3 regions of the Deinococcus yavapaiensis KR-236 genome follow, and region 1 is predicted to be linked to each of the others. Evidence: riboswitches for the same ligand, from Rfam matches in the RefSeq annotation. Region 1 holds a riboswitch; each other region holds the start of a gene.

Evidence for each region. A riboswitch is a leader RNA that binds a small molecule or an ion and turns the genes downstream of it on or off. The one in region 1 is predicted to bind cyclic di-GMP.
Region 2: another riboswitch for cyclic di-GMP. It lies ahead of DES52_RS19960 (glycoside hydrolase 5 family protein); the one in region 1 lies ahead of DES52_RS17525 (LptM family lipoprotein).
Region 3: another riboswitch for cyclic di-GMP. It lies ahead of DES52_RS02965 (NPCBM/NEW2 domain-containing protein); the one in region 1 lies ahead of DES52_RS17525 (LptM family lipoprotein).

The regions. Positions count from the first base shown of each region.
Region 1 is NZ_QJSX01000016.1:1,277-11,195, forward strand. Features, by position in the region: gene DES52_RS17480 (ZIP family metal transporter) at 1-290, opposite strand, end outside; gene DES52_RS17485 (multicopper oxidase domain-containing protein) at 287-1,423, opposite strand; gene DES52_RS17490 (metal-dependent transcriptional regulator) at 1,420-2,085, opposite strand; gene DES52_RS17495 (metallophosphoesterase family protein) at 2,415-2,801, opposite strand; gene DES52_RS17505 (hypothetical protein) at 3,283-3,606, shown strand; gene DES52_RS17510 (ASCH domain-containing protein) at 3,852-4,373, shown strand; gene DES52_RS22620 (hypothetical protein) at 4,522-4,806, opposite strand; gene DES52_RS17520 (hypothetical protein) at 5,274-5,492, shown strand; gene DES52_RS17525 (LptM family lipoprotein) at 5,622-6,206, opposite strand; cyclic di-GMP riboswitch class II at 6,210-6,292, opposite strand; gene DES52_RS23035 (cation:proton antiporter domain-containing protein) at 6,678-7,097, opposite strand; gene DES52_RS23040 (cation:proton antiporter domain-containing protein) at 7,149-7,628, opposite strand; gene pstS (phosphate ABC transporter substrate-binding protein PstS) at 7,956-8,984, opposite strand; gene DES52_RS17540 (ABC transporter substrate-binding protein) at 9,025-9,693, opposite strand.
Region 2 is NZ_QJSX01000021.1:39,463-49,381, reverse strand. Features, by position in the region: gene DES52_RS19975 (ABC transporter ATP-binding protein) at 1-1,189, opposite strand, end outside; gene DES52_RS19970 (ABC transporter ATP-binding protein) at 1,186-2,970, opposite strand; gene DES52_RS19965 (HD domain-containing protein) at 3,114-3,797, shown strand; cyclic di-GMP riboswitch class II at 3,957-4,040, shown strand; gene DES52_RS19960 (glycoside hydrolase 5 family protein) at 4,098-5,885, shown strand; gene DES52_RS19955 (acyltransferase family protein) at 5,909-8,431, opposite strand; gene DES52_RS23185 (response regulator) at 8,500-9,219, opposite strand; gene DES52_RS19945 (response regulator) at 9,212-9,919, opposite strand, start outside.
Region 3 is NZ_QJSX01000002.1:106,567-116,485, forward strand. Features, by position in the region: gene DES52_RS02940 (NAD-dependent epimerase/dehydratase family protein) at 1-335, shown strand, start outside; gene DES52_RS02945 (ABC transporter ATP-binding protein) at 341-1,624, opposite strand; gene DES52_RS02950 (ABC transporter permease) at 1,626-2,417, opposite strand; gene DES52_RS02955 (glycosyltransferase family 2 protein) at 2,414-5,050, opposite strand; gene DES52_RS02960 (glycosyltransferase family 2 protein) at 5,047-6,054, opposite strand; gene DES52_RS02965 (NPCBM/NEW2 domain-containing protein) at 6,179-8,467, opposite strand; cyclic di-GMP riboswitch class I at 8,479-8,553, opposite strand; gene DES52_RS02970 (exopolysaccharide biosynthesis polyprenyl glycosylphosphotransferase) at 8,803-9,919, opposite strand, start outside.

The DNA.
Region 1 (9,919 bases):
ACGTTCGTCGACGGGGAAGCCGTGAACGCCCAGAAGGCATCGTCGACGAGCACTTGCGAGATCGTGACGGATTGTGGACCGTCATTCACGACTTGAAGTCGAACGAGCCCCTCGCTGGGCAGCGTGACACGCGTGACTTTGACTTGCTCGACGGGTGGGCCGCTGAGTTCCCGTAAGCCTCCGCCTGTGATGACGAGGTACGCGATGAGCACGCCGAGCAGCGCGATCGGCACGAGCGCGAACGCCCACACGGCGGACGGTTTACGCACTGGGGTGGCGTCGGCGCTCACGTGGCACTTCCTTTCTGTTTCGCTGCGAAGCCGTTGAGGGCACGTTCATTCCAAGTGTCGTTCAGGCCGACGTCTTGAAGAGCGCGGGGGAAGTCCTTGGGTTCGACAACGTTGAACATGCCCATCCAGCCGAGTTCGGTGAACTCGCTGATGTGCGGGTGGAACATGAACTGACCGGTGTACTTGTAGCGGAATTCCACGATGCCGCGTTGTCCTTGCGCTTGCATGGTCGTGTCAACGATTCGCGAGGTGGGCGTGAGGGTGGTGCCGTGGTCGTAGTAGTCGAACATGTTGCCGTGCAAGTGGAACGAGTTGATCAAGTCGAACTCGAGGATGTTGATGAGGTACAGGCGTACGAGCTCGCCTTTCTGCACGGGGATGGGGCGGCGTGCGTACTCGAAGCCGATGGTGTTCACGGCGTACACTTCATTGCCGCCGTCGAAGTTCGTGTCGAACGCGTTTTGCATCATCACGAATTCACGGGCGGGCGGACGGCCTTGCTCCGGGTCGATGATGAACGCGCCGTACATGCCTTTGTGGATGTGGCGTTTGAGGCTCGTGGCGTGGCAGTGGTAGAGGTGACATCCGAAGGGTTCCGCGTCGAATTCGTACACGGTGCTGCCGCCGGGTGGGATTTCCCCGGCGCCCGCGCCGGGAACGCCGTCCATTTCCCACGGGTGCACGCCGTGGAAGTGAATGGTGTGCGGGTGACGGCTTTGGTTGATGAGGCGCACGCGTAAGCGGTCGCCTTCGGTGCAGCGAATGGTGGGGCCGGGGACGCGGCCGTTGTACGTCCACGCGGGGAAGGTGACGCCCGGGGCGATTTCGATGTCTTTTTCCTGCGCGATGAACGTGTACTCGCGCAGTGTTTGACCGTTTGGAAGGCGGCTGACTTTGCCGTAATCCCAGTCGGTGAGGAGTTGCAGGGGATCGAAGCCGTTTTTGGTGTGATCGACCGTGCCGATCATGCGGTTGCCGCCGTGCCCACCGTGATCGATGGGGTGGCCGTCGGCCGTGCGCGTGGCGTTGGGCGTGCGTTGCGCGAGGGCGGCAGCGCCGACGAGCGCGGCGCTTGCGCCGGCACCGACTTTGAGGAGGTCGCGGCGATTGAGGAGCCGCTGCCACCAGCTCATGCCGTCACCGCTTCTTGAATGAGGATGCGCGCAGCGATGGTGAGTGACAGCGTGAGTTGTCCGGCTGGCGTTTCAACGGCGAGGATGCCGAGGGTGTCGTCGCGAGTGATGACGTGGATGGTCGCGTGAGGTGTGAGGCCGCCGTGCATGAGGGCACGGAGGATGCCGTCCTCGTCAGGTACGCGTCCAACGCGTGCGCGTGTGCCGACGGGAACGTGACTGAGCGGGGTGGTGTTGTCGGGGGGAAGGTGGCCGTCTTTGCTGGGGATGGGATCGCCGTGCGGATCGTGGGTCGGGTGGCCGAGCCACTCGGCGATGCGCGCTTCGAAGTCTTCGCTGATGACGTGTTCGAGCTTCTCGGCTTCGTCGTGCACTTCGTCGAGGGCGTAGCCGAGCGCGCGGTGCAAGTAAAGTTCGAGCAGGCGGTGGTGACGCAGAACCTCAAGCGCGATGCGTTCGCCTTCCACTGTGAGGCTCGCGCCTTGGTAGGAGGTGTGCGTGACGAGGTGTTGCTCGGCGAGTTTGCGCAGCATGCCCGTGACGGAGGCGGGCGTGATGTCGAGGGCTTCGGCGAGCGCTTGGGTGCTGACTCTACCGTTTTGACCGAGGAGGTAGAGGTGTTTGAGGTAGTCCTCGGCCGCGTGAGAAAGAAGGCGCGCCATCACTCATTGTTTAGGCAAGACTAAATCCGTGTCAAGGTCTATCAAAAGAAATCAAGTGCACTCGGCAGGGGCGCATCCTCCAGGACACGCCCACGAACACGAATCGAGCTGAATCAAGTTGAAGTCACTCCGCTCAACCCACCACAACTCCCACGGTTTTCCTTGATGGACGACGTACCAAGTTGAAGCAATCACAACGACGCCCCGCATAGCTCCGCGGAAGAGTGGGTGTCATTCAACAAGGAGGCCGTTCGCTGCAACGTGCAGCGTGACCTGCACGGGCACGTTCGACGGCTGGTACGACACGTCGCAGATCGACGCGTTCACGATCAGCGACCGACCCGCAGTTGCCCGTGCGCTTCGTGAATGTAACCGTGCGCGTGCAACCGCAAGTGATCACCGAGCAGTGACAGACGCTCGAGCTGCGCGTAACTCCCCGCCCGCTCACCTCGCGCCGTCAAGTCCAGGAAGCTCCACGTCGGCCCGTGCGTGATCCGCACGGGCGTGTCCTTCGGCATGCGCGCGAAACGAAGCCGAAGTTGCGCTTCGTCCTCCATGAACGCCCAATCGTAGAAGGTCAGCGTCCACGGCGTGCCCCAGAAGCGCACGCCTTGAAACTCCGCGCCGCTGACTTCAAAGTACGTGACGTTGCGCGGCAGCAGGCCGCGCCACGCGCCCGGCTCGCGCTCGACGCGGACGTCATGATTGCCAGCCATGAGGAAGGTGCGCTGGTACTTCTCGGCGTGCCGTTCGAGCCAAGCGCGCGACCTCTTCGAAGCGGCTCATGCTCGTCAAGTTGCCCGCGTGAATCAGCACGTCGCCGCCAGGCAGCTTGACTTCATGACTGTGCACGTCGGGGATGCACGTGATGTTCAAGCGACTTCCGTGAAGCTCAGGGTACAAGGTGCGGCAGAGTCAATAGGATGCTCGTTCTTTCGCGACCCTGTGTTCGTTATCGATGACGCTGCTCGAAGCTGAAGTCGCGTCTGACCGTCAGGCCCCCACACCTGCAGAGTGCTTCATCGCAAGGGGGGATGGCCGTGGTGCTTATCCTGCGTTCGTTACTGAGTGTCCATCGTTAGCCTTTACTGCTTGCTGCGGTCTTGGTCGATGGACTTGCTGCCATGACTTCTGAGCTCAAGCTGTCTTTTCCTAACATGAAGGTTTTTCCGCGCGAGCTGAGCTTATGGTGAGGAGGTGGAGGCGTTTGAGGTCGGAGAGGTCGTCATCATCGAGCGAAAGGGGCGCCCTTGGCGGCAGGACACCATCGCGACGATCAAGGACGAATTGCTCATGACGGAACGCGGTCACTGGTATGAAGTGGCAACGCGGGCGCGCATTGATTCGGGTGATGATCGCCCAAAGGATTTCTTGGTGAAGTGCACGCCCGAGCGGCTTGCGTACTTAGAGGTGCGCGCCTTCTTGAAAGCGGCCCCGACCTTGAACGTCGAAAAGTTGTCCCTCTCCACGTCAGTGGAACTGGCGAGACTTGCGAAGATCTTCCTTGAGAAGCTCACCTGACACCGTCTCAAACATGCTGGTATCGCACGAGCGTAAACGCGTGGAGGAACACGCCTCCGAAGCGAGACCACGGTAGATTTGCAGTCAGTCACCCTTCCGCGGGCATGTCACTCACGACGTTCGTGCTCGCAGCGTGTGATGAGGTCGGCGTAGAGGTGTTGGTAAACTGACTCGTACGGAACTGACGGTTCCGAGGCGCTCGACACACTCGACTTTGAGGTCATCGTGAACATCCGAGACAAAGAGTGAACGCCATTCGAGGCATCACCCTCCGCCACCCCTGGGCGTTCTGCGTCGCACGCCTCGGCAAGGACGTCGAGAATCGAAGCTGGCGACCCGAACAACAAGGCGGGAACGTCGGCATGTCCCTCGCCATTCACGGCGGCGCCCTGCCGAAAGGGGACGCTCTCGAAGAAGCAGTCGACAACGCACGTCACGTCGATCGCTGCATCCTCACCGACGACTACCTCAACGCCCGCCCGAACGACGCGAAGACTTGGTTGGAGCAACGCGAGCGCTTGACCGTGGGCGATTTCATGACGCTCGGCATTGTCGCCGTGGCTCGACTCACCGAAGTTCGAACGGACTCACCGAGCGTGTGGGCGGTCGACGGTCAGGTGCACTGGTGCTTGTCGGATGTCGTAACACTGCCGGAACCTGTGCCGCACCGTGGGGCACAAGGACTGTGGGTGTTGACGCCTGAAGCTCTTGGGGCGGTGCGGCACCTTTATAAGCAGGCGAAGACTTCAGGCGTCTTCCCGACTTGACTGCCGAGGAACCCGTGTCACCTGAGGTGCGCGTCATAGCGAGACGTACGAATGCGGCAACGGCACCCCCGCATAGAGGCGCTTCGGCAGGTAACAAGACAAGTTCAAGCGCCTCCTGAGACGGGAAGGCGCTGTTGGCAGGTCAAGGTCACCGAATGGCGAACACGCTCATGCACACGTCACAGCCACCACGAGCGTACGTGTTCGGCGAAGGCCGATCTCGCACCTCCAGCACGTACACCTCTTGCGGTGTCGCGTCATGCCCGTACTGCCGACTGCCCCACGGCACGGTGAAGCCAAGACTCGTGTTGTCGAGCATGCTGCGTTCTGCGGCCGTGACACTCCTCGAGGAGAAGGCGAAGGTCTTGACGAACTTCACTGGCGCGTTCGGGTCGTTCGGGTACGACAAGCGCGCGTTGTCCGTCGCGCGCATCGCACAACGACGAGGCCGTCTCCGTCCCGTTGCGTTTCACGGCGAGCGCTTCGCGGGAGGTGGCGTGCCTTGAGCGAACGCGGAGGACGCCAGGAGTGGCAGGAGGAGGGCGCGCATGTTGCCTCATTTCAGCATGCTCGGTCGTCATTGCCCGTCGAATTCGCCACGACGGTGACCCGCCTTCACGGCGGTGGTACCCGCGTTGTTGGACGTGCGATCGAAGCGAAAACGTGGTCGTGACGTACTGCCTCAGCACGATGGCGCGTCACGCGAACCACACGCAAGGGTGAGTCCGGCCCTCGTGTCACCTTCGTCGTGCAAGAGCCGCCGCCAAGGGCCGTGGGCATCGCGCGCTCATCTTCAAGTGAACAAGGGATACCTTTTCGTTCGTGTGGATGACTGCCATTGCACTTCAGGTGTGTAAGCACGATCGAAAACAGATCAACCTGCGCGCTTCCCATCGCCGCATGCGCTTCATCGACCGCGACGTGCAACACTTCGAGAAGACGACCTCAAACGCTGGAGGAGGTTCGCATTGCCGCATCATGTTCAAACGAGGAGCACCTGTTCCCGACGTTGGCGACGTCGTGAAGTACGCGGGTGACGCCTACCGCGTCGAACGCCTCATCAACCAAGAAACGCGCGCCTCAGACGCGATCGCGTACGCCGTACAAAGCACGATCTGAAGCAAGGCCGTTCGTCGGCCATGCGGTTGTGCCCTTCTGGAACGCGCGGAATGCGGGCAGGGGTGACAAGAGCCATGCCCCTCGGAGGAGGGGTATGGAAGGCCAACGTTGCTGAAGTGAATTAGGGAATCAATACACGACGATGGGTGTGTTCGGCAGCGCGACTTTGATTGAGTTCCACGTGACGAAAAGGCCGCCATCTGCACCGGAGGTGATGCGCGGTTCGCCGTCTTGCATCCAGCCGCTGCGATTTCCGTCGTCACCCGTGCAGGACAAGTCCGTGGGTGCGTTCGTGTCAGTGCTCGAAAACCCCTTGAGGTTGTATCCCGTCCACTGTCCTGTCTTACGCGCTTCGTAGGTGATCGTGGCGTTGATGTTGCTGGTGCGCTTGACGGTGCGCGTGATGGTTTTGATTTCACGGTCGCGGCCAACTTCGACTTCCTTATAGCAGTCGAGTTCGTAACGCACGCTCTGCTCGAACGTGAAAGTCACGTTTTGCACGTATCGTTGCGCTTGGGCGTTGTTCCAATTGAAGGCGGTTTGAACGTCGCCTTTGCCGACCCAGCCGACGCCGTTGCTGTCGACGTTCACGCTTTGCGCGGTGATGGTCGACTGGGGAAGCGTGTCGAGCGGGGTTTGTCCGCAGGCAGCCAGGGTGATGGCGGAGGTGAGGACGAGGACCGCGGAGAGGGTGCGACGCGCGCTGTTGTTCATAAGTCTCCTGAGAGCCGGTCTCACCACTTGCTCCACCCATCCGAGGTGACCGAGTTGCAGGATGAGCTTCGTTGCATCTCATGAGTTGAGAAGGTGTCAGCGAAGCTTGAAAGGGCTCACTTCGCTTGTGCGGGGCTGAGGTGAGGGTAGAAGAACGTCGCGACGCTTCTTACGTTCGCCTTGATGTTCTTACCCTAACAACATTCTACTCATAACCTTGTTACAGTCTTCTTACAACGACAGGAGCTGCGCGACTGACGAAGGCTCCCGTAAACGAACACTGCTGAACGACCAACAATGCCAACAGGCCCGCTCCTTGTCGGAAGAGCGCGCCTTCCACGAGTTTCTCGATGCACGCGCTCCTCCGAAGAACTCAGGGCCGCTCGACGAGCGAGCCGTCCGACACTCAACTCTTGCACCACGATGGAGAAGACCACCACCACGTACGTCATGACCAACAGCACGTCACGCTCACTTCCCGGCGGAAGACTCAGCGCCAACGCAAGACTGATCGCGCCACGCAAACCACCCCACGTCATCACGCGGCGCGTGAACGGGGAAAACGCGTCGCGTCGCCGCCGCAGCATTCACTAGGAGTTGCACGCTCAGCGCCCCAAGCAGCAGCGCCGTTCCGGAGAAGCGCAACACCACGACTTCCAACGCGAGCAGCACGAAGAGGAACGTATTGAGCAACGCGTCGAGCAAATGCCACAAGCACTCGAAATTCTCCCGTGAAGACAACGCCGCTGGAATGCGGTCCGTCAGCGATCCGATCAGGAAGCCCTCCGCGACGGCCGCGAGTGGCGCGAACACGCGCCACTGCTCCGCGAGCGCTGTGCACGCCAAGACCACCGCCAGTGACACCAGCACCTCCACCACTAAATCACTCACCGTTCGTAACGCCACCCCGCCAGCCGTGCCGACCGCCGCGCCGTGCGCTTCTTACGCGAAGTTGCGCGCGACATTCAACGGTGACATCCCACCCGCGTTCTCGTGCGCTCCTCCGGCGAGACTCGCGAGAACGACGAATGCCACCACGCCCACACCGTCGGTGAACAACGATTCGCCCGCCATGAGCGTCTCGATGCGTCTTGGAACGCGCGCTTGCTTCAAGATGGCCAAGACGGCCACGAGATCGGTCGGGGAGATCAACGCGCCGAACAACAACGCGTACAACCACGACACGTCGATTCCGAAGAGTCGCAGAAGCCCGAAGGTGAGCGCTCCGACGACAAAGGTGGACACGAGAGTGGAGATCAACGCGAACGACACGACAAGTCCGCGTACTTGCCACAAAGCGTGGGAGTTCATGCCGAGCGCACCTGCGAACAGCAGAAACGACAGCACGCCTTGAAACACGAAGTTCGTGAACTCGATCTCACGCACGAGCGCGATGGCTTGCCGAGCAACCGACAAGTCCAACGCGACGAGTAGAGGGTCGCGCCGCTGGCCGCGAAACCGGCGATGGTGACGCCCATGGCCGCCGGAAGGCGAAGGTAACGCGCGTTCCACCATGACATGGCGGCCGTCACGGTCACGAGGAGAGCGAGGAGGTTCAGGTCACGCATCGTGGCATGGTCGTGCACGAGGAAGCTTGTCGAGCGCGGTTGTATGAAATTTCGAACCGTGCACCCCCAACTAAGAATCGTTGTGGGTGCACGGTTCGGCCTTCGTTCGAACCTGAATCGGTGATGGCCAAGCGTTCAGGGAGGCCGCTCGGTTGAATCGGTTGGAAGCGCGCGTTGCGTCTCAGGGCAGCGGCTTGCCGTTGAACGTCAAGGTTGCGAGGAGCTTCTTAGCGCGGTTCACCACTTCGCTTGCCAGTTCACCGTAGTACAACCTGGAGTGATACTGTTGCCCTTCGCTGAGCATCCACGCGATCAAGTCGCGCGTTGCTTTCGCTTGTGTTTCCGTGCGGCCTTCGTATCCTTGCTCGCGGCGCAGCAGCACGTAAATGTAGTTGCTGATCGGGTACGCGCGGGACACCTTCGCGTACGTGATGTTCGCCGTGCCGTCCGCGGACGTCTTCGAGCCTGCCGCTGCTTCGATACTGCTTTCCGTGGGTCGCACGAAGGTCCCGGCGGCGTTTTGGATGTTCCCGAAGGTCAAGCGGTCCTTGAGGGCGCGGGACAAGCCCATGTACCCGATGGCGCCGGGAATGGCTTGCACGGCCTTGGCGGATTTGTCTTCGCTGTCGGTCGAGGCGCCGGTCGGCCAGTCGACGATGACGCCGTCGCTGAGTCGCGCGTTCCACTCGCGGGAGACTTTCGTCAGGTAGTTCGTGAAGATGGCGCTGTACCCGGAGGGGTCGGAACGATAGACGGGCGTGACCAGCAAGTTCGGGAGGGTCACGCCGCGGTTGAGGCGCGAGATGCGCTCGTCATTCCAGTATTTGATGCGGCCGAAGAAGATGTCGCTCAGTACTCGGCCGTTGAAGTTGAGGGGCCGCTCGAGGCCGGGAACGTTGTACGTAATGACGACGGCACTGAGCGCCACGGGAATGTGCACGACGTCCTCGGTGTCCTTGCCGATCTCGTTGTCATCCAGCGGGATGATGGCGGCAGCGAAGTCGACGCTGCGCGACACGATGGCTTTTTGCGCGGCGGGTGACGTTCCCGGTTCGAAGTTGACGGTCGCGTCGGTGGTTTTGGTGTACTCGTCGAACATCTTCGTGAAGAGACTGGTTGCTGCGGTGGTGGTGGCGCCTTTGAGGGTGACGGCGGACGCGGTGGACGCGGTGAGTGTGAGCAGCAAGGTCACGGACAGGAATTTGAGCATGAGCAACTCCTTTTTGAAGTGGAATGAACGCGAGGTGTGGTCAACGCGCCGTGGAAAGCAACGCGGTCGTTTGGGTGTTGGAGGTGAAGCGGACGGTGCCGTACGGTGATGGCATCGAGGCTTTAAGGAGTGCTTGAGCAAGCGCCTTGGTGTTGTTGATGTCGGTGGTGCGTAGGGCGGTGGCCAGGGCGAGCAGGCCAAGGTACGCGCGGATGGCATGTTCCGAGTTGGCGTTCTTTCCGAGTTGCTTACGGAATTTGATCAAGGTGTCTTTCGCGGTGACGTTCAGGTCGGTGAGGCGAATGACGAAGGCTGAGGCGGTGCCGCCGCGTTGACCGTCGAGGAGGACGAGCGGTCGTTGCTGCTTCGAAGCGAATCGTGCCAAGGCGTTGCTTGAATCGCTCGTGTCGAAGGTGAGGATGAGCGGGACGTTCCGGCCGGCGAGGCTGTTCGCGGCGAGCACGGCGTATGCGGCATTCGAGATGTCGTCTTGCACCACGAGGGTGAGGGATTGATTGCCGAGCAACTTACGGCGCTTGATTTCTGCGACGCCGGCGGCGTACCCGGCGAGTTGTTGAGCGCCGAGTGCGGCGTGACGACCGGTGATGGAGGTGATGACGCCGAGGTGTAACGGAGCGGCCACGCTGCCGGAGGAGAGGACGGCGGTGAGGAGGAGGGGCCAGCGAAGCAGGGAGCGTGGAGTGGGCATGATGGCTCCTTCGGGAGGCTTGGAGCCTGCCGGTGCAATGAGAGGGTGCATGGTGTTTTAGACCATTAGTTGGTCTGAAGTTGCCGTTCCGATGCGAAGCGTTGGTGTGCAGGCCCAGGTTGGCTTGTGCATCGTGGCATCGTTTTTCTTACAATAATCTCACTTTAGTAAGCGAGGGAACGACCTGAAGTGAAAATAAATGTCGCTGCATTACAAGAGTTCCGCT
Region 2 (9,919 bases), on a different contig from region 1:
CGAGGGCGACGCTCTCGCCCGGCTGGATGTGCAAGTCGAGTTCGCGCAACACCCAAGCGTCGTCCGGGACGTCTTGGCCGGACGGATGGTACGAGAACCACACGTCTTCGAAATCCACGCGACCCGCGAGATGCCGAAGGGGACGTGGCCGCGGCGAGTCGGGCAGCGTCTCGGGTTCGTCGAGCACTTCGAAGATGCGCTCGGCGCTCGCCATGGCGGCTTGCAAAATGTTGAACTTGTCGGCGAGGTCTTGCAGAGGCACGAGCAGGCGGCGCAGCAACTCCATCATCGCGACGAGCGTGCCGATGGTGACCGCGCCTTCCAAGGTGCGCAGCCCTCCGTACCAAAGCGTCAACGCGAGGCCGAGTTCCGCGATGAGCGCGACGGTCGGGTAGAACAAGCTGTACCACTTGATGGTGTCGAGATTCGCGCTCAGCAAGCTCGCGTTGAGAAGTCCGAAGTCGTGGCGATGCCGAGCTTCGCGGCCGAAGAGTTGCACGGTGCTCATCCCGGAGATGTTCTCGGCGAGGTTGGCGTTGACGATGGCTTGGCGCGTGCGCGTTTCGCGAAAGGCCGTTCGCATGTGGCCGCGCAGCCAACTCGTAACGAGAACCATCACGGGCAGCGCGCCGAACGCGACGAGCGCGAGGCGCCAGTCGTACACGAGCATCGCCGTGGCGAACACGAGCAGCAGCAGCGCGTCTTGCGCGAGCCCGACGAGTCCTTGCGTCAGGAATTGCTGGATGGCGTCCACGTCGGAGGTGACGCGCGTCATGAGGCGCCCCACGGGGTTGCGGTCGAAGTAGGCGAGCGGCAGGCGCTGGAACTTCGCGAAGAGCGCGCGGCGCAAGTCACGCACGACGAGTTGTCCGAGTTGCGTCAAAACGTACATTTGACCGTACCGCAGTCCGAAGGCGGCGAGGGCGAGCGACCCGTACACTTCGGCGAGGCCGAGCAGGCGGTCGTAACGCCGAGCGGGCGTGAGGTCGCGAAACGCGCCGATCGGAGCGAGCGCCTCGTCGACCGCTCGACGCAGCACGCTCACGAGAGCGGTGTCGACGAGCGCGAAGGTCAGCATCGTGACGAGCGCGAGCGCGGCGACGCGCCAGTACGGCTTGGCGAAGATCAGCAGTCGGGCGCGCAGGTGCGCTTCGGACGCCGTCGGAGCGGGCGCGGGCGTGGCGGTCACGAGTTCTCCCCCGCGTCGTGCGAGTCGTCCGCGCGTTGCCGCCGCACCAAGTCCGTGTACAAGCCGCCCGCCGCCATCAATTCGTCGTGCGTGCCTCGCCCCACGACGCGTCCGCCGTCGAGCACCACGATCTGGTCGAGGTCTCTCAGGGCGGACACGCGGTGCGACACCACGAGGACGGTTCGCCCGCGCATCACGCCCCGCAAGTTGCCGAGCAACGCGCGCTCGGTGTGGCTGTCCACGGCGGACAAGGCGTCGTCGAGTACGAGGATGCGCGGCTCGCGCGCCAACGCCCGAGCGATGGCCGTGCGCTGGCGTTGCCCGCCCGAGAGGGTCACGCCGCGCTCGCCGAGCATCGTGTCGTACCGATTCGGAAAGGTCTGGACGTCCGCGTCGAGCACGGCGAGCCGAGCGGCTTCTTGGACGCGGCCCGGCGGCGCCACGCGCGGTCCGGTCGGGTCACGCGTCTCGGCGAGGCCGAACGCGATGTTCTGCGCGAGCGTGTCCGAGAACAAGAACGGCTCTTGAGGCACGAAGCCGATGTGTTCGCGCAGCACGGAGAGGGGAAGGGCGCGCGCGTCGTGCCCATCGATGAGCACGCGGCCCTCGGTGGGATCGAATTGCCGCGCGACGAGCGCGGCGAGCAAGCTCTTCCCGGCGCCCGTGCGGCCCGTGATCCCGACGCTCGTGCCGCTTTGCACCCGCAAGTTCACGTGCGACAGCAGCGTCACGCCGCCGATTTGCAGCGTGACGTCGCGAAATTCCAAGTCGCCGCGCAATTCCGACACCGAGGGGTCGGTCCGGCCCGAGTCGGCGACGCGCGGACGTTCGAGCAGCAGACGCTGCAAGCGGCTCCACGAGGTGGCGCCCCGCTGGTAGATGTTGAGCATGCGGCCGATGTCGACGACGGGCCCCGCGAGAAGCGCGAGGTACGTCGTGAACGCCACGTACTCGCCGACCGTGAGGCCCGCCCCGAAGATCACGAGGCGGCCGCCGATCAGAAGAATCGTCAGCCACGCGGCGGCCATCAGCAAGCTCATCACGGCGGGCAAGGCGGCCTCGACGCGCGCGAGCGACAAGTTCAGCCGTACGTACTGCTCGTTGAGCGCCTCGAAGACCTCGAGTTCCCGCTGTTCGAGGGCGTATCCGCGTACGAGGCGCGCGCCCGCAAAGTTTTCCTGGGTGCGCGCCGCGATGTCGGACAGTTGCGCTTGGGACGCTTGAAAGCGGGCCGCGACGCGGCGGCGCAGCAACGCCGCCGCGCTCACCATGACGGGCGCGGCGACGGCGACGAGGGTTCCGAGCAACGGTTGCAAGGTGAACATCCCCACGAGGGCGCCGACAGCGATGAGGGTCACGCGGCTTCCCATGTTGAGGCCCGGACCCAGCACTTCGCGCACCGTCGAGAGGTCGCTCGCGAGGAGGTTCATGAGGTCGCCCGTGCGCGAACGGTCGTAGAAGCGGCGGTCCAGGGTGGTGAGGTGCGTGAACAGGTCGTCGCGCAACTCCGTCTCGATTTGCCGTGACGCGACGATCATCTGCCGTCGTTGCAGCAAGTTGAAGCACGCCGCGCCGAGGGCGATCGCGCCGAGCGTGGCGGCGAAGCGTGTCAAGGTGGCCGTGTCGGCTTGGCCGCTGCGGACCGCGTCGATGGCGCGAGCGAGCACGCGAGGAGAAAGGGTGACGAAAAAGGCGGTCAGGACGACCGCGACCGCGCCTATCACGTACTGACGAGTGTGGCGTCGCAGGTAGGGCGCGAGTTCGGTCAGGACTTGCAGCATGTCGACCTCATTCGAGAAGGCAGTTTCGCACAGGTGGGCTGGAGGCGTGTCGAAGACGGATGCGGGCACGTTCACCGTTCGAAGGCGCCGAGCGGGGCGCGAACGGCGACGCCGACCTTTGGCGGTCGTGGTACGGTCGGTGCATGACCTCTTCCCCGTCCTTGTCGCCCCGCTTCGAGTCGGCCCTCGTGTTCGCCGCGCGCCTGCATGCCGTGCAGACCCGCAAGGGCAGCGGTACGCCGTACGTCGCGCACCTGCTGGGCGTGACGAGCCTCGTGCTGGAGTTCGGCGGTTCGGAGGACGAGGCGATCGCGGGCCTGCTGCACGACGCGCTGGAGGACGGCCCGACGAACACGGGGCGCAGCGCGCTCGACATCGCCGGCGAAATCGAGGAGTCGTTCGGCGACGAGGTCGCGCGTCTCATGTGGGGTTGCACGGACGCGGCGCCCGACGAGCGTGGCGTGAAGGCGCCGTGGGCCGAGCGCAAGGTGGCGTACCTGGATCGCTTGGCCCTCAAGGACGCCTCGACGCTTCTGGTGTCGGGCGCCGACAAGCTGTACAACGTGCGGGCGATCCTGCTGGACTTCCTGACGAGCGACGTCGGTGAGACCGTGTTCGAGCGGTTCACGGCGGGACGTTCGGGCACGCTGTGGTATTACGAGCGACTCGCCGAGACGTTCGAGCGTCGCGCGCAAGACGAGGACGTGCGGGAGCGCCGTGGCTTGGTCGCGCTGATTCGCGAGCTTCGCCGCACGGTGGACGCGCTTCAGCACGCGGCGGGAAGTTCGCGTGTGAAGTCGCGCGACTTCGACCCGACACGACTTTGACTTCTTTCTCGCGAGGCTGTCGCTCAGGAGAGCAACGTTTCTTTAAGTGAGAAACGTGTATAGAACCTTCTGAGCAATTCTAAATGATGTTCCTCATCACGATTGCACATCCAATTCATATAGTGTTAACACAACGCTTGTCGTTTTCCTCGCGCGCGAAACCGCGCAGGAGGCTTTGAACCCTGCTCTGTAATCCGGGCACCTCGAGCAGGGGGAGCCAGTGGTGCGACCGACCTCGCAGTTCTTCTCGCTTTTTATGCCTTCCGCGCCAGTAGGCAACCGAAAGGGAATCGGCTTCTCATGCATCAACTTCACCGCCGCCGTTCGACCCGAGTCTTCGCGCTTCTCAGTACGGCATTGATCCTCGCCTCGTGCACGCGTCTTCCGACGCCTCTCCCCTCGACCTCCTCCGGAAACGGCTCGACCGCCGCGCCGAACGCGCGGCGCGTGGTCGCGACGGGCCTCACGACGTCCGGTGCCAAGCTCAAGGGCAGCATGTACTGGCCGCGCAAGGCCGTGAATCCCATGTGGTGGCCCGAGTTCGAGGACGGCCGCCTCACCGAGAGCGACATCCGCGCCGACTTGCAGCAGATGAAGCGCGACCTCGGCATCAACACCGTTCGCGTATTCCTCTTCTACGACGTCGAGTACCGCAACCTCGGCACGCTGGGCTTCACCGACGGTCAAGGGCACTTCAACGACGCGCGCCTCGCCACGGTGGGCCGCTTCATCGACATCGCCGCCAGCGAAGGCCTCGACGTTCTGCCGACGCTGTTCATGGAAGAGGAAACCAACGAGCACGGCGGATTCAACTGGGACACGCTCGAATCGAATTACCCGTACCACGAGGCGTACACGCGCTGGCTGGTCCGTCTGCTTCGCACGAAGCCCAACGTGCGCGGCGTCAACCTCAAGAACGAGCCCGACGGCTTCGGAGCGTGGGCGGACGCGACGACCGCGACGCGCATCCTCACTTGGATGGGCAAGCTCAAGGCGGCGATTCGGCAGGAAGCCCCGGACTTGCAGGTGTACGTCAACTCCGCCGCGTTCGACAACACCTTCAAGTCGTTTCCGGACGCGCCCGAGGGAAGCCGCAGCATCTACGAACTGTCCGACGCCTTGACGTTCAACAGCTACCTGTGGGCGGACAACGGCTTTTGGCCGTACGCGGTGCCCGCCACCATCTTCCGCTACATCCAGGACAACAACACGCAGCGCAAACCCGTCGTGCTGTCCGAACTCGGCTGGCCCGCGCGCGACGACGACAACGGCATGATCGTCCCGAACGTGCAGTGGAATCTGCCCGTCGGAACGCGGCCCAGCACGCCGAGCACGCCCGAGATGCAAAAACGAGCCGTCGAGGAAAGCGTGTACTGGGCCGAGAAGTTCGGCTTCGAGGGGCTCATCGCGTGGGCGGCGTTCGACCCCGCCCCCACGTCGTACCGCAATCCTTTCGGCCTCATCGACGAGAACGGCGCGCCTCGTCCTGCGAGCACGTCCTTCGCGCGGGCGTTCACGAATCAGTACGGCACGAACGGCGAAGCGCCCGTGTCGCTGTACGACGGACGCGCGACGCTCGGTAAGGTGAACGGCATCGACGGCACGACGCCCCTCCCGGCCGGCGTGAATCTCGACGCGGGCGGATCTTACTTCACGGCGCCCTTGCGATACTCGGGTTCGGTGACGTTTTCGCTGCGCTTCCGGCAAGTGAACGTACCGACGAGCGACGGTCTCGCCATCGGGGTGGTGAACGCGACGAGCGGACGCGAGATTCAAGTGCGGCGTGAAGAGTCCAACCGCTTGTGGCGCTTGTTCGTCAACAACGTCGAGATGGCGCGCACGCGTTCCGACGCGGGGCTCGGAACGGCGCTCGGCACGATGGGCATCAAGGTCGATCGAAGCGCCTTGACCTTTACGCTCGACGGAACGACGCTGAACTTCTACGGCCTGAGCGGCAAGTCGCCGTACACGATGAAGCTGACGAGTTCCGAGGTGTCGGGCACGTGGCGGTTGATGGCCGCCGCCTCGTCCTCACCCGTCGAGTTGCTCGAAGCGCGCGCGCTCGGCGCGGCGAAAGCGACTTACTGACGTCGCGGCGACCGCGCCCTTCTTCAAGGAGAGGACGCGGTCGCCTTGCCCGGCGTGACTTCGACGGCTTCGAAACGCGCGGTGCCCGCCGAGCTTTGCAAGCCGACGCGGCCCGACGGCGTTCGAAGCGGCACGTCGCGTGCCACGTTCGTACCGTCGAGCGCGAGGCTGTACGTCTTCGGCGTCGTGTCGACGCGCAGGATGTGAGGCGCCGTTCCCGGAGCTTGCGTCTTCGCCGAGCCTTGCCCGACGAAGTCGCCGTTCGCGTCGAAGTATCCCCAGAACAGCGCGGTGCCGTCGTCGCTGAAGCGAACTTGATGGCGTCCAGAGCGATCCGTGCTGTCCGACGCGCCGAAGACCACGCCGCCGCCGTTTCCGGTGAGGTTTCGGAAGGTCGTCGAGAACGTGAAGGGAGCGGTGAACACTTTGTCGAGCCGCAGGACTTGATCGAAGCCTTTCTCGGTGGTCTCGACGAACGCGCCGTCCTTCAAGGCCCACGTGCCGCCGAGGACCGACCAGCCTGCCTTGTCGGGCGCGGCGGCGAACGTCTCCCGGAAGGTGTCGGCGGTAGAGGTGCCGGGCGTCTCGGTCGACGCCGACGTATCAGGCCGAGCGGGCGCCTTCTTCCCGGAGGCGTCGGGAGTCGCGACGGACTGGGCCTTGGAGATTCCTTCCTTGACGACTTCCGCCGAGTCGAAGGCGACGGAGCTCACGGAGGTTTGCAGGCCGATGTGACCCGACGGCGAGCGCAGCGGCGCGTTCGCGACGAGTTCACGCCCGTCGAGGACGATGCCGTACGTCGACTCGGCCACGCGAAGTTCGAGGACGTGCCGTCCCGCCTTCTCGGGCGGCAGCGTCTGCGCGAAGCCGTCCCCGGTGAACTTTCCGCTCGCGTCGAAGCGGCCCCAGAAGATCCCGCTGCCGTCGTCGGTGTAGCGAACGAGTTGCGCGCCGTTCTTGGAGTCCGCGTTCGGCGCGTTGAAGATGACGCCTCCCCCGTTTCCGCTCAGCAGCCGGAAGGCGACGCGAAACACGTACGGCGCGTCGTACACGCCGCTCGACACGAGGTTGAGGTCGTAGCCTTGCGTTTGCTTCTGTACGACCGATCCGTCGCTGACGGTCCACTGCCCGCCGACGGGACGCCAACCGGCGGCTTCGACGCCTTGCGCGAGGCGAGCCGGGTCGAGCAGGCTGCCGGTCGCGCCGACCTCGTCGGTGGTCGGCGCGGCGACCGGCAGCGAGCTTCGCACTTTTTCGGCTCGCGCGAACAGCGGGTGCAGCAAGAACCCTCCGGCGGCGACGAGGCCGACGAGGATTCCGGCGAGGAACTCCGGTCGGCGCGGATTGAAGCGAACGGCGGGAACGGAAGCGTCACGCGGCTTCGGAGCGCTGCGAATAGGCTTGCCGGACAGCAGGTTGCGAAGCGCGTCGCGCGCCGGGATCTCGATGAAGCGAAACGCCAAGACGGACACGCCGACGATGATGGCGAGGTACGCGGCGAGAAACGGCAAGCTGGTGCCCTCGTTGGTCTGAAGGCCCGCACCGCTCGCGAACTTGTACAGCCAGTCCCACAGGGGGGCGTGGAACACGTACAGCGAGTAGCTCGCCTCGCCGAGCAACACGAGCAGCGGAACGGACAGCGCGGCCGTGAGAGCGCCTCGGTTCGTGGCGAGCGCGTAGATCAGCGCGGCGAACAGCGGGGCGAGCATCCCGTTGTGCAGGTACACGTACGGAAAGCGCGGGCTCACGGCGATGATCACGACGATCAGCAACGCGACGATCGGTCCGAGCAAGGTGCCCGCGCGAATGTCCGTGTGACCTTGGGCGCGCCTCGTGAGGTAGAACTTGCCGAGCGTGATGCCCATCAGGAACTCGGGCAGGCGCGTGAGCGGATTGAACTTCAAGGCGGCCAGCCAGACTTCGTACTGCCCGTGAAAGGCGCCCGTGCGCTCGGCGAGAAGGTAGATCGTCGGCGGAAGCAACGACAAGGCCCACAAGCCCACGAAGGTCAGCGCGAACGAGACGGGCGTGGAGACGCGCAGACGCGGATACAACACCGCGACGAGCAGCGGAAAGAGCAGGTAGAAGAAGCCCTCGACGGACACCGACCACGAGGGGCAGTTCCACACGCAAGCCGCGCTGGGAATCCACGCTTGCAAAGCGACGGGCGCCGTGACGCCCGTGATCCAGGCAGTGAGCGGCGAAATGAAGTTTCCGCCCGCCTTTCCGAGGAAGAACGGCAACCACAGCAGCAATCCCAGCAGGTATACCGGGTAGATGCGGGCGACGCGCGCGATCCAGAACTTGCGGGCGTCGACGGTTCGTCGAGCGTCCGCGTCGAGGTAGACGTACGTCAGGATGAAGCCCGACAGCACGAAGAACAAGGTCACGCCGACGTATCCGGCGTGCAGAATGTTCACGATCCACGCGGGCAGCCCTTCGAAGGTGCGCGTCCCGTAATGGTAGAGCACCACGTGCACCGCCGCGATGAAGCGAAGGCCCGTCAACGCGTGCAAGGTTGCCGTCGGCTGCGGGGAAGTCGTCACAGTCTCATCCTAGGAACCGCGCGCGGGCGACGGAACTGATCGAAGCTTCACGCTCGAAGCGAACGCGTTCATCGTGCCGCCTCCCCGATGGCCGCTTCGAGCTCCGCGACGAGGGCGTCGAGCCGGGCGACGTCCTGCCCGTGCAAGGTGGCGTCCGCCAAGGAGGGATCGCGTTCGATGCGCGCGGCGATCTCGGCGATTCGCGTGAACTGCAAGGTGCCGCTCGTTCCGGAGAGCGCGTGCGCTTCGAGCGAGAGGGCGCGAGGTTCGGTCTCGCCGCGCCGCACGCGCTCGAAGACCGTGCGTATCCGCGCGAGGCGTTCGGGCAACTGCTGGCGGAACTGCTCGCCTTGAGCGCGCACGAGGGCTTCGAACTCGTCGTCCTCCCGCGCCTCCGTGTTCGCCGAGTGATCGTGCAGCAGGGCGCGCACGTCCTCGGCGAGGGTCATGGGCTCGAACGGCTTGGGAATCACCCCGATCGCGCCGAGATCCAGGTACGCCTGCACTTCGGACGCCTGCACGCGCGCGGTCATGAACACGACGGGCACGTCGCGTCCGCCGGGCAGTTCCCGCAGCGCCTTGAGCGTGTCGGGTCCGGTCATGCCGGGCATCATCACGTCCAGCATCACGAGGTCGGGCGCGAAGTCGGCGAACTGCGCCAAGGCCTCGGCGCCCGAGGCGCACAAGTGGACTTGAAAGCCGCCGACGTCCTCCAAGGCGATCTGGGCGATGGCTTGAATGTCGGGATCGTCTTCGGCGAGCAGAATGCGGCTCGGCGCGTCAATCATGAGAGCCTCCGGGCAGAGCGGCGGGATCGAGCAAAGCTTTGATGGTTCCGAGAAGTTGATCGTTGGACGTTCGTGACTTCACGAGCGTCGCCGCGACGTGCTCCAAGCTGGAGCGATCGAGGTCGCTCGCCGAGAAGACGAGGACGGGCACGGGCGGGTGCGTCTCGCGCACTTGGGCGAGCAGCTCCAAGCCGTTGCCGTCGGGCAAGGTCACGTCGAGAAGGACGAGGTCGAAGGACTGCGAGCGCAGCATCGCGGACGCTTCGGCGATGCTGCCCGCTCCCTTGACTTCGGCCACCTCCTGAAGCAGTTCCTGCACGACGAGCCGCACGTCCGTGTCGTCCTCGACGTGCAGGACTTGCGGAGCGCGCCCGCCCGTGCGTTTTCCGGCCAATTTCACGGCGGACAGCAAGCGGTTGTGATCGACGGGCTTGTTGATCCAGTCCACGACCGCGATCGCGTCTCCGTTGAGCAGGCCGCGACGTTCGTCGGCGATGGCCGACACCACGATGATGGGCATCTCCGAGGTTTGAGGTTGGTGCCGCAACTGTCGGATGAACGACAAGCCGTCTCGGTTGGGAAGCAGCAAGTCGAGGACCAAGGCGTCGTACGGACGCTCGACGAGCCGCGCTTCGGCTTCCTCGGCGCTGTAGGCGATGTCCGATTCGAAGCCGCCTTGACGCAAGATGAGCTGCAGGAG
Region 3 (9,919 bases), on a different contig from region 1:
CCGCACGCGACGGTGACGCCGCGGGCTGCGTGCGCGACTACGTGTACGTCGAGGACGTCGCCGCCGTCAACGTCGCGGCGGCCCTCGCGGAACTCGGCGAGGACGCGGTGTTCAACGTCGGAACGGGCGAGGGACGCACGACGCTCGACGTCGCGACGGCCCTCGCGGGCGCGCTCGGAGTGCCCCTCGACGTGCGGCGCGGCGACTACCGAGCGGGCGACTTGCAGCGCTGCGTGCTCGACGTTGGCCGCTTGCGCGAAGCGTGGCGCGCGCCGACGCCGTTCGAGGAGGGCATGGCGCGCACCGCCGATTGGTTCCGCGAACACGATCGCTGACGATCTCAGCCGCGCTCGGGGCCGCGGCTCGTCCCTGCTTCCTCCAGCGCGGTTTCTACGTTCCAGCGATGCGGCGCGCGGACGAGCCCGCCGTCCGTCGGCGCGGCGACCGCCAGGGGATACGCGTGCCAGTGGTAGTCGTACGCGTGTGCCCACTCGCGTTCGAACAAGCCGACGTCCACGAAGTACTGTCCACTGCCGAGGTCGACGCGGTCGAGCGTGAGCGTCACGCGCCCGCGTCCGTGGAGGTCGGGAACGCTCGCGCCGAGCGTCGCGGCGGTATTGACGTCGTACAGCACGAGGCCGTCCTCACGCGACACGCTCACGCCGAAGATCGGCGACGGCACGAGTTTCGGCGCGTCGTACTCGATTTCGACGCGCAAGCCTTCGCCGCTCGTGATTTCCCCCGTGGGTCGCCCGCGCGACGAGAACAAGCGCACGCGGCTGATTTGAGCTTCTTGCGTGCCGAGACGGTTGTCGCCGAGCCGAAGGGAACCGTGCTCTTGCTCCGCCTCCTGAACGGCGGGAGAAGGCGTGAGGCGCCGCGTTCGGTCGTTCATCTCGGCGACGTACGCGTCCATCACCGCGTTCGTCTCGCCGTGCCAAGCGAGGACGCCGCCGCTGAGCCACGCGACTTCGTCGCACAGCTCACGCACTTGGTTCTCGTCGTGTGACACGAGGACGATGGTGCAGCCCGACGCCTTGATGCTGGCGACGCGCTCCAAGCACTTGCGTTGAAACGCGAGATCGCCGACGGCGAGCACCTCGTCGATGAGCAACACCTCGGGGTCCGTGTGCACGGCGACCGAGAAGGCGAGGCGCATCTGCATGCCCGAGCTGTACGTGCGCAGAGGTTGGTCGATGAACGCTTCGAGTTCCGCGAAGGCCACGATGTCGTCGAAGCGCCGCCTCACTTCCTGCCGCGTGAGGCCCGAGATGACGCCGCTGAGAAAGACGTTCTCACGCCCCGTGAAGTCCGGGCTGAAGCCCGCGCCGAGGTCGAGCAGGGCGCGCAGGCGACCGTGTACGCGGATGCGGCCCTCGTCGGGCCGTCCGACGCCGCCGACGAGGCGCAGCAGCGTCGATTTGCCCGCGCCGTTGTGACCGACGAGGCCGAGCATGCGTCCCGGCGCGACTTCGAAGGACACGTCGCGCAACCCCCAGAATTCCTCGCGAGGCGAGAGGCCGCGCCAACCGCGCAGAAAGCTGTCTTTCAAGGTGCGCGGACGGTCGGGCGGATATCGCCGGAACTTCTTGCCGACGTGTTCGAGTACGATTTGGCCGCGCACGTCAGAGTTCCTCGGCGAAGCGCGCGCTCGTGCGGCGAAACACCGTGAGCCCGAGCGCGAGGAGGACCACGCCGATCGCCGCGACGATCAGCAACGAACTCCAGTGGGGCGCGCGCCCTTCGAGCACGACCGCGCGGCTCGCGTCGAGCAGACGCGCGACCGGATTGAGCTCGTAAATGAGACGGTAGCGTTCGGGGACGCTCGCCGGCGAGTAGAAGACGGGCGTGAGGTAGAACGCGAGGGTCATGACGACGCCGAGCAGGTGCTGAACGTCACGAAACAGCACTTGCACGCTCGCGACGAGGTACGCGAGGCCGAGCGTCAGCACGAACTGCACGGCGATCACCGCGAGCAGGGCGAGCGCGTGGTACGTGAGGGGGACGCCGCTCAAAAGCGTGAAGAGCAGCAGCACCGGGAGCGCGAGCAGGTAGTGCACGAGGGTCGTGACGACCGTGACGGCGGGCAACACGAGCGTCGGAAAGCCCGGGCGCCGCACGAGCTCTCGGTTGTCGACGATCGCGCTCGCCGCCGTCAGCACCGACGATTGAAACCAGTTCCACGCGAGCACCCCGACGAACACGAACAGCGGGTAGTTGGGAATGTCGAGCTTCAACGCGGCGCGAAACAGCAGCGTGAACACGAGCAGTTGCGCGAGGGGCAGCATCAGCGACCAAGCGGCGCCGAAGACCGAGCCTTTGTAGCGCACCTTCACTTCGCGCGAGACGAGCTCGCTCGTAAGGTCGCGCAGATACGCGAGCCGCGCGATTCGAACGGGCGTGGAACGGACGCTCATACGCCTCCGCGCGAGGGGAGCCCGGGGGGATCGTCGCGGCCCGCGCGCGCTGCCTCGTCGAGGCGGCGCACTTCCCGCAAGGAGCGCCACAACGCGGCGGGCCCTTCGAGGGAGCCGCGCACTTCCAGCAGCGTGAGCGACAGCGGATAGGATCTCGAGAAACCGCGCGCCCACGCGCGCAAATAGCCGGCGAGTCGCCGCGTGTGCCAGTACGGCAAGAAGGCGCCCACTTGCAGCAAGGCTCGCGCGTCGCCGTGCCTCAAAAAGGTCAGGAGGTGGTAGGCCACGTGGCCTTTGCTGTACGCGTAGAGTTGGCGCCGCAAGGCGTCCATCGTGCGGCGATGCTGATGCAGCACGAACGCGCTCGGTTCGTACACGATCGTGCCGCCCGCCTTCAAGATCTTGTAGAACAGGTACGTGTCCTCGCCCACACCGGCGGCCCGGCCCGCTCCGAGAACTTCCTCCATGGGCCCGATGCGCGGATCGCGGAAGATGCTGGCGCGAAAAGCGGCGTTCGCCGTCGCGCCGAGTTGCCACGTCGGCACGGCCTTGCGGCGAAATGCACGAAACCACGCCGAGCTCACTTCGAATCGTTCGTAGCCTCGCCCGAGGCCGCCGTACTCTTCGAACAACTGCTGAGGTTTCGTTTCGAGTTCGAGCGGCAGGATGAGGCCCGTGACGGCCATGACGTCCTGCCGCTCGAAGGGCGCCACGATCCGGTCGAGCCACGATTCGGGAATGACGAGGTCGTCGTCCGTCACGGCGATGATCGTTCCCCGGCAAGCGGCGATGCCAGCGTTGCGCGCGTACGACGAACCGGGCCGCGCTTCGCTGACGAGCCGCACGCCGGGAAACGCCGCGACGACGTCACGCGTGAGGTTCGACGCGGGATGGTTGTCCACCACGACGATCTCGACGTCGTGCTTCGTCTCTTGACGAGTCAACCCTTGCAAGGCACGCCGCAAGTCTTCGGGTCGGTCACGCGTCGCCACGAGAATCGACACGCTCGTCGCGGGCAAGGAAGTTCGGCCGACGTAACGTGCTTTCAAGGACGACGCCACGGTCTCGTACACGTTCGCGTCGCGGTCGTCGAGCAAGGCGATGCCGAAGTGGCGCACGAGTTCGTCGCGCAAGCGCGACGCCGAGAGCGGATGATACCAATTGCCCAACTGCATCTGCCCGATCGGACGACCGCGCTTGAACACCACCACGAAGGTGGCCGCGTACGCGCTCACGTCGCCGATGGCGGGCACGTCCGTGTCGATGTGCAGGTGCCGCACGGCCACGCCGCCACTCGACGGCGTGTGCCGACGCGCGGTGGGAACGAACGGCGGGTCGGTCGGCCGGGCGAGCTTGTCGGCGTTTTCACGCGCGCGCTGGTAGCGGCTCAGGCCGCGCAGCGACCCGACGAGTTCGGCGGTGATGAATTCGCGCGGCACGTGCTGAGGCCGCACGAGCGACTTCAAGAAGCGGCGCACGCTCCACGCGTCGAACCACCACGCGCCGAAGCGCAAGATGCCCGCCCGCTCGTCGGGGTAGTGCAGGAACGTTCTCACGAGGTGCGAGTAGAAGCCGACGCCGTTGTTTGCGAGCTGTGTGCGCAACCGTTCGATGTCGCGACGATGGCGGTGGCGTACGATCGCTCGCGGTTCGTACACGAGGACGTGCCCGGCCTTGAGGACGCGGAAGAACATCTCCAGGTCGCCGCCGCCGTTCGTGACGGTGCCGACGTCGAGGGCGGGATCGAAGAAGCCGATGTCATCGAAGACGCGGCGACGATACGCCATGTTCGCGCCCGTACCGAAGCGGCCTCCGCCGCCTGCCTCGCGGGCGGCGAGCTGGCCCCCACGCGTGTCGACGCCGTACCAGCGTCGCTCGTATCCGCGTCCGAAGCCGCCGTAGCGTTCGAAGAGCACTTGCGCTTCGGTTTCCAGCTCGTACGGGGCGACGAGGCCCGTGACGGCCATGACGCCGGGATTCTCGGCGAACACCTCGCCGATCGCCCGCGCCCATTTCGAGTCGACGATCACGTCGTCGTCGGTGTACGCGACGATCTCGCCGCGCGCTTCGAGGGCGGCGCGGTTGCGTGCGAAGTCCAAGCCGGGCCGTTCTTCGCGCACGTACCGCACGAACGCGAAGTGGTCGCGCACGAGCTCGCGGGTGGCGTCCGACGTCGGCGCGTTGTCCACCACGACGACGTCGAGGTCCGGGTAGTCCAAGCGCGAGATAGCCTCGAGGCACAGCGCGAGGTCGTCGGGTCGGTCGCGCGTGCACACGGCGACGGTCAGGGAAGGCAGTTGCCCGCGCCAAGGTTCGGGACGGGCGTTCAGCGCGTTCGTCCAGCTCCACTCGGTCGTTTCCGTGACGCTTTGCAGGAAGTGCGTGAGGTGCCAGCGGCGCAGGTCCGCTTCGAGGTGGGACACGAGTCGCGCGCGCAGCGTCGCGGCGTCGCGGAGATCCTCGGCCAAAGGCAGTTCGACGTGGCCGACAGGATCGCCGTACAGCCGTACGAGGCAACGCACCGAGCCGTAGCCTTGCAGTTCGGAAAGCGGAGCGGGCGGGTCGCTCAATTCGACGTCCACGACCTTGATCGGTCGAAACGAAGCCGTCGCGTTGTTCGAATTCGAGTTCACAGCGACCTCTTCGGGGCGAGTGTGGGAGCCGGTTCGCGGCGCACGAGTTGCCGCAGGATACGGCTCGACTTGACGCGCTGCATGGTTTGCGGAGCGTCCACGATCATCGACAACGCCAAGGACCACAAGGCGCGCCCCTTGCGATCGTTGTCCCACGCGATGCGACCTTTGTTGTAGTGCGCGAGGTGACGCAAGGTGCGCATGACGCGCCGAAAGCGCTCCGGATCGGTTCTGAGCGCGACGTCGTACTCGTCGCGCGTCCATTCCGGCAAGCCGTTCGCCCGACGATCGGCGTTCACGAAGACGCGCTGCGCGTTGAGGAGCATGCCGATGTAGGCGCCTTCCGACACGTTCGTTCCGTGAACGCGGTACGACATGAGCAGCTCGGGGAGATTGACGACCGCGCCGACTTCCGAAAGCCGCACCCACAAATCGGTGTCTTCGGTCGGCGTGTAATCCGCGCGGTACCCACCGACGTGGTCGAAGGCGTCGCGGCGCATCACCACGGACGAGTTGATCAGCAAGAACGGCACGATGATCGGCGGGGTGCGCGTGAGCTCGCGCCAGGGAGGTCGGGCCTGCACGTCGATGACGTCCGTGATGACGTCGCGCGCGTTGATGACGAGCCCGCTCGTGCCGAGCGCGACGATGGGTTCGTGTTCGCGCTCGTTCCAACGTTCGATGAATGCCGCTTGGCGTTCGAGCTTCTCGGGATGCCACGTGTCGTCGGCGTCGCACACGGCGAGCCAGTCTCCGCCGGAGTGACGCACGGCGAGGTTGCGAGCGGGCGAAATGCCACGGTTGGGCGTGCGCAGCAGCGTGAAGCGAGGGTCTTCGTCGCGGTAGCGAGCGGCGATCTCGGCGCTGGCGTCCGTCGAACCGTCGTCGACCATCACGACTTCGAAGTCGCGCCACGTCTGCGCGCGCAGCGCGTCAAGGGTTCGCGTCAGGTAACGCTCGGCATTATGAAGCGCCACGATGACTGAAAACGAGCGGATCGACATCTTGTGTACGACGGTAACGAGGCGGGCGTCAGCAAAACGTTAATCGGGATACGAGAAGGAGAAAAGGAGACCCGAGCCGAAGCTCGGGTCTCCTTTTCTCCTTGAGTCCTTGTTCTGCGCGGAATCAGGGGCCGACTTTGACGTTGTTCGAGGCCAGCTTGCCCTGCCACGTTTGGAATTCTTGGCTTTCGGTGGAGAGCGTGATGGCGCCGAGGACGGTGTTGCCCGTGCACGATCCGCCGCCGATGCCGCAGTCGGGCATCCACCAGGCGTTGTTGAAGCTCGTGCCGTCCGTGTTCCACTTCACCCAGCCGGACACGTTGTTCTGCATGACGTTCGCACCGAAGGTCGACGGGGTGAGCTTGGCGGCTCCGCTCATGTCCCACACGTACATTCCGACGTTTTGAGCGTTGATCTTGGTGCCGTCGGGCAGCAGGCCGCTCGACAGGACGCGGTTGTTGTACACCTTGCTTCCGATGCCGCCCGCGATGGCCAGGCCGTAGTTCGTGGTGCTCACGACTTGGTTGTTGTAGACGTTGACGTATCCGTTGCCGAGAGGATCGGACGTGATGCCGTCGCCGACCATGATGCCGCCACCGCTGTATCCGCCCGTCGCCGCTTGCACGGGGTAACCGCCTTGGATGTAGTTGTCGTGGATGAGGATGGGGCTGGTGGCCGTGCCGCTCGAGACGTACATGCTGATGTTGTCTTCGACGAAGCTCTTGTTGGGCTCGTTGACGACTTCGTTCCACGCGATCTCGGCGTTCGGGAGTTGCTGCACGGCGTTGAACTGCACGAATTGCCGCGAGTACGCGTTGCCGTCGTAACCGCCCACGCCGTTGCTCGTACGACCGTCGATGTTCTTGGCGCGGTTGCGCATGATCTGGACGGTTTCGCCGGCCGCCGGGCTGCCGATGTACTTGCGGAAGTACATGCCGGTCGTGCCTTCCATGTAGCTGTTCTCGACGCGGACGCTGTAGAACTCCTCGAGGCTCAGGAAGCGGCCCGTCGTCCAGCCCGAGCGGTTGGGGTTGAGGCCGTAGCCGTTGACGTTGCGAACCGTGACGCGTCCGTACCAACCGTTGATGAGGTCGCCGCGTCCGCGAATGTTCGAGTTTTCGATGATGACGGGCTCGGACGTCTTGATGCTGACGGCGGGCACGGAAGGATCGAGGCTTTCCCAGTTGCCGCTGTACGTGCCGCCCTTGGAGATGACGATGGGCGCGCTGTAGACGATCGAAGGGGAAGGCGTGGGCGCCGGGGCGGGTGCAGGTGCAGGTGCAGGTGCCGGGGCGGGAGCGGGCGTAGGCGACGGCGTGACGGTCGTCGGAGCGGCCGAGCTGACCTTGGCGTTGGCCCAGTCGGCGTGGTCGTAGTCGAGGTTGTCGCCGCCGTTCGTCACGACGAGTTTCAGTTCGTTCTTGCCCGCGATGTTGAGGCTCACGGGCATGACGGGGCTGGCTCCGGTCACGAGGCCCGAGTCGAAGAGCTTGACGCCGTCGGCGAACACCTGGAAGGTCACGCTGCCGCGTCCGCTCACGTCGTCGTCCACGCCGAGGCTGGCCGTGAAGGACGCGTACTTGCCGCCGAGGTTGTACGTCACGCTGGAGTTGGCGTGCGTGCCGATCCCCTTGGCGTACTTCGCGCCGCGAATCGAGATGGGCGTACCGTCGCCCGCCGCCTGCTCGCCGTTGCTCATGTCCCGCTCGACCGGTCCCCAGCCGTTCGTGGTGGCGACAGGGGAAACGTCACTCAGGAACGCGTCCGTGACACAGCCGCGGACCATGGCGTTGGCCCAGTCGGCGTGGTCGTAGTCCATGCCGTTGCCGCCGTCGGTCACGACGAGCTTCAGCTCGTTTTTGCCCGCGACGTTCACGTTGACGTTGCGAACGGCGCTCGAGCCCGTCACGAGGCCCGAGTCGAAGAGCTTGACGCCGTCGGCGAACACTTGGAAGGCCACGCTGCCGCGCCCGCGTACTTCGTCGTCGACGCCCACGGTCGCCGTGAAGGACGTGCAGCGGCCGCCGAGGTTGTACGTCAACGAGGAGTTGGCATGTACGCCGAGGCCCTTGGTGTACTTCACGCCACGCAGTGTAATGACTGCTCCGTCGGCGGCGTTCGCCCCGCCGTTGCTCATGTCCTTCTCGAAGGGGCCGTAGCCGTTCGTCGCGCTCACGGGCGTTTGGCCGCTGAGGACGTTGTCGCCCGCCACGAATCCTTGCGCCGTCAAGAGGTTGCTCGTGTCGAGCGTCCACGCCGCGCTCGCGCTTTCGGTGGACGATTCCTCGGGAAGAGCGGGTTGCGTTTGAGGCGTGACGGGGGTCGGCGTGACGCCGCAGGCGGCGAGGGCGAGCGTGACGATGGAAAGTCCAAGGGACAGACGGAAAGAACGCGCGGAGCGGTTGGTGTGCATGTGCATCCTCTTTCGGTAGCCCAGCTGACTCGGAGAGTCCTGTGGCTTTGCGTCGCCTCCTCGCGGAGGGTTTGCCGTTTCGTGTGGACGTGGGGATCTCGAAACTGGGGCAAGTTTACTTCGTAACAATCCGGTGAGAATATGAAAAATTTGATAAAGACCGGATCATGAATTCACGAAGGATTCTCACCATCGCAAGTCGTGGCGAAGTTGCCAAGCGCTCGAGCGACGAACGAAAGAGTAAGAGGACCGCTCTTACGGTCCTCTTACAAAGAATATGAAGCCTTAAGTTTGTGATCGTGAATCACATAAAAGGCGTTAAAATTAGAAAACTGTTAGTAAGCACCTGAACTTTTTAAAACCGCGCCGACGGTTCTTGCCAGAATCACGAGATCCAACCAAAGCGAGCAGTTGTTGACGTAATACGGATCCCACCGCTCCATGCCCGCGTTGCCCGCCTCCGAACGACCCGAGACTTGCCACAATCCCGTCATGCCCGGCCGCACGCGCGTCCTGACGAGCTGAACGGAGTGCGACAAGGCCTGCACGTGGTACTCCGGCAAGGGACGCGGCCCGATCAAAGACATCTCCCCGATCAAGACGTTCACGAGTTGTGGAACCTCGTCGAGGCTGTACTTGCGCAAAATGCGCCCGATCCGCGTCACACGCGGATCGTCTTGCAACTTGTGGTTCGCTTCCCACTCAGCGCGCAACGCCGGGTTCGCCGCGAGGTGACGCTGCAGCACGCCTTCCGCGTCGGGCACCATCGTACGGAACTTCCACGTCAGGAAGGTTTTTCCGTGCAAGCCGATGCGACGCTGCAAGAAAAGAGGATGGGCGCGGTCCTCGAGCCAGATCAACAACGCCAGCACCGCGCACAGCGGCACCCACAACGGCGCCGACAGCACCGTCAACACCACGTCGAAGACGCGCTTTCCCATCAAGGACATCGGACGTTCGGACGGTCCCGACAACTCCAAGCCCAGCACCCCGCCGACATCACGGGCCTGTGCCCACAAGGCTTCCAACCCGAACAAGTCCGGAATCACGACGACACGGTGGTACTGGCTCAGCGGCCCTTCCAACAACGCGAGCATGCGCTCGCGCGCCACTCCCGGCATGGCGAGCACCGCGACGGGCGCGGTCACCGAGACGTCCGACGCCGTTCCCAACACCGGCAGTCCGTGCGTCCTCGTGCCTTGCAGCGACAAGTCGTCGTCGAACACGCCCACCGGCAAGTACCCGTACCCCGGGTATTCGCGCAACGACTGGATGACGAGCGCGCCCGTGCGCGCCCCGCCGTAAATGACGGTCGGCACTCCCCACGCCCCGTCACGCACGAGCAAGTGCTTGAGGGACGCGCGCACGAGCAGCAACAGCGGCCACGCGAACACGCACGCCACGCCGATCGTGGAAAGGGTCAGCGCGTCTTGCCGAGCGGCGAGCGCGAGG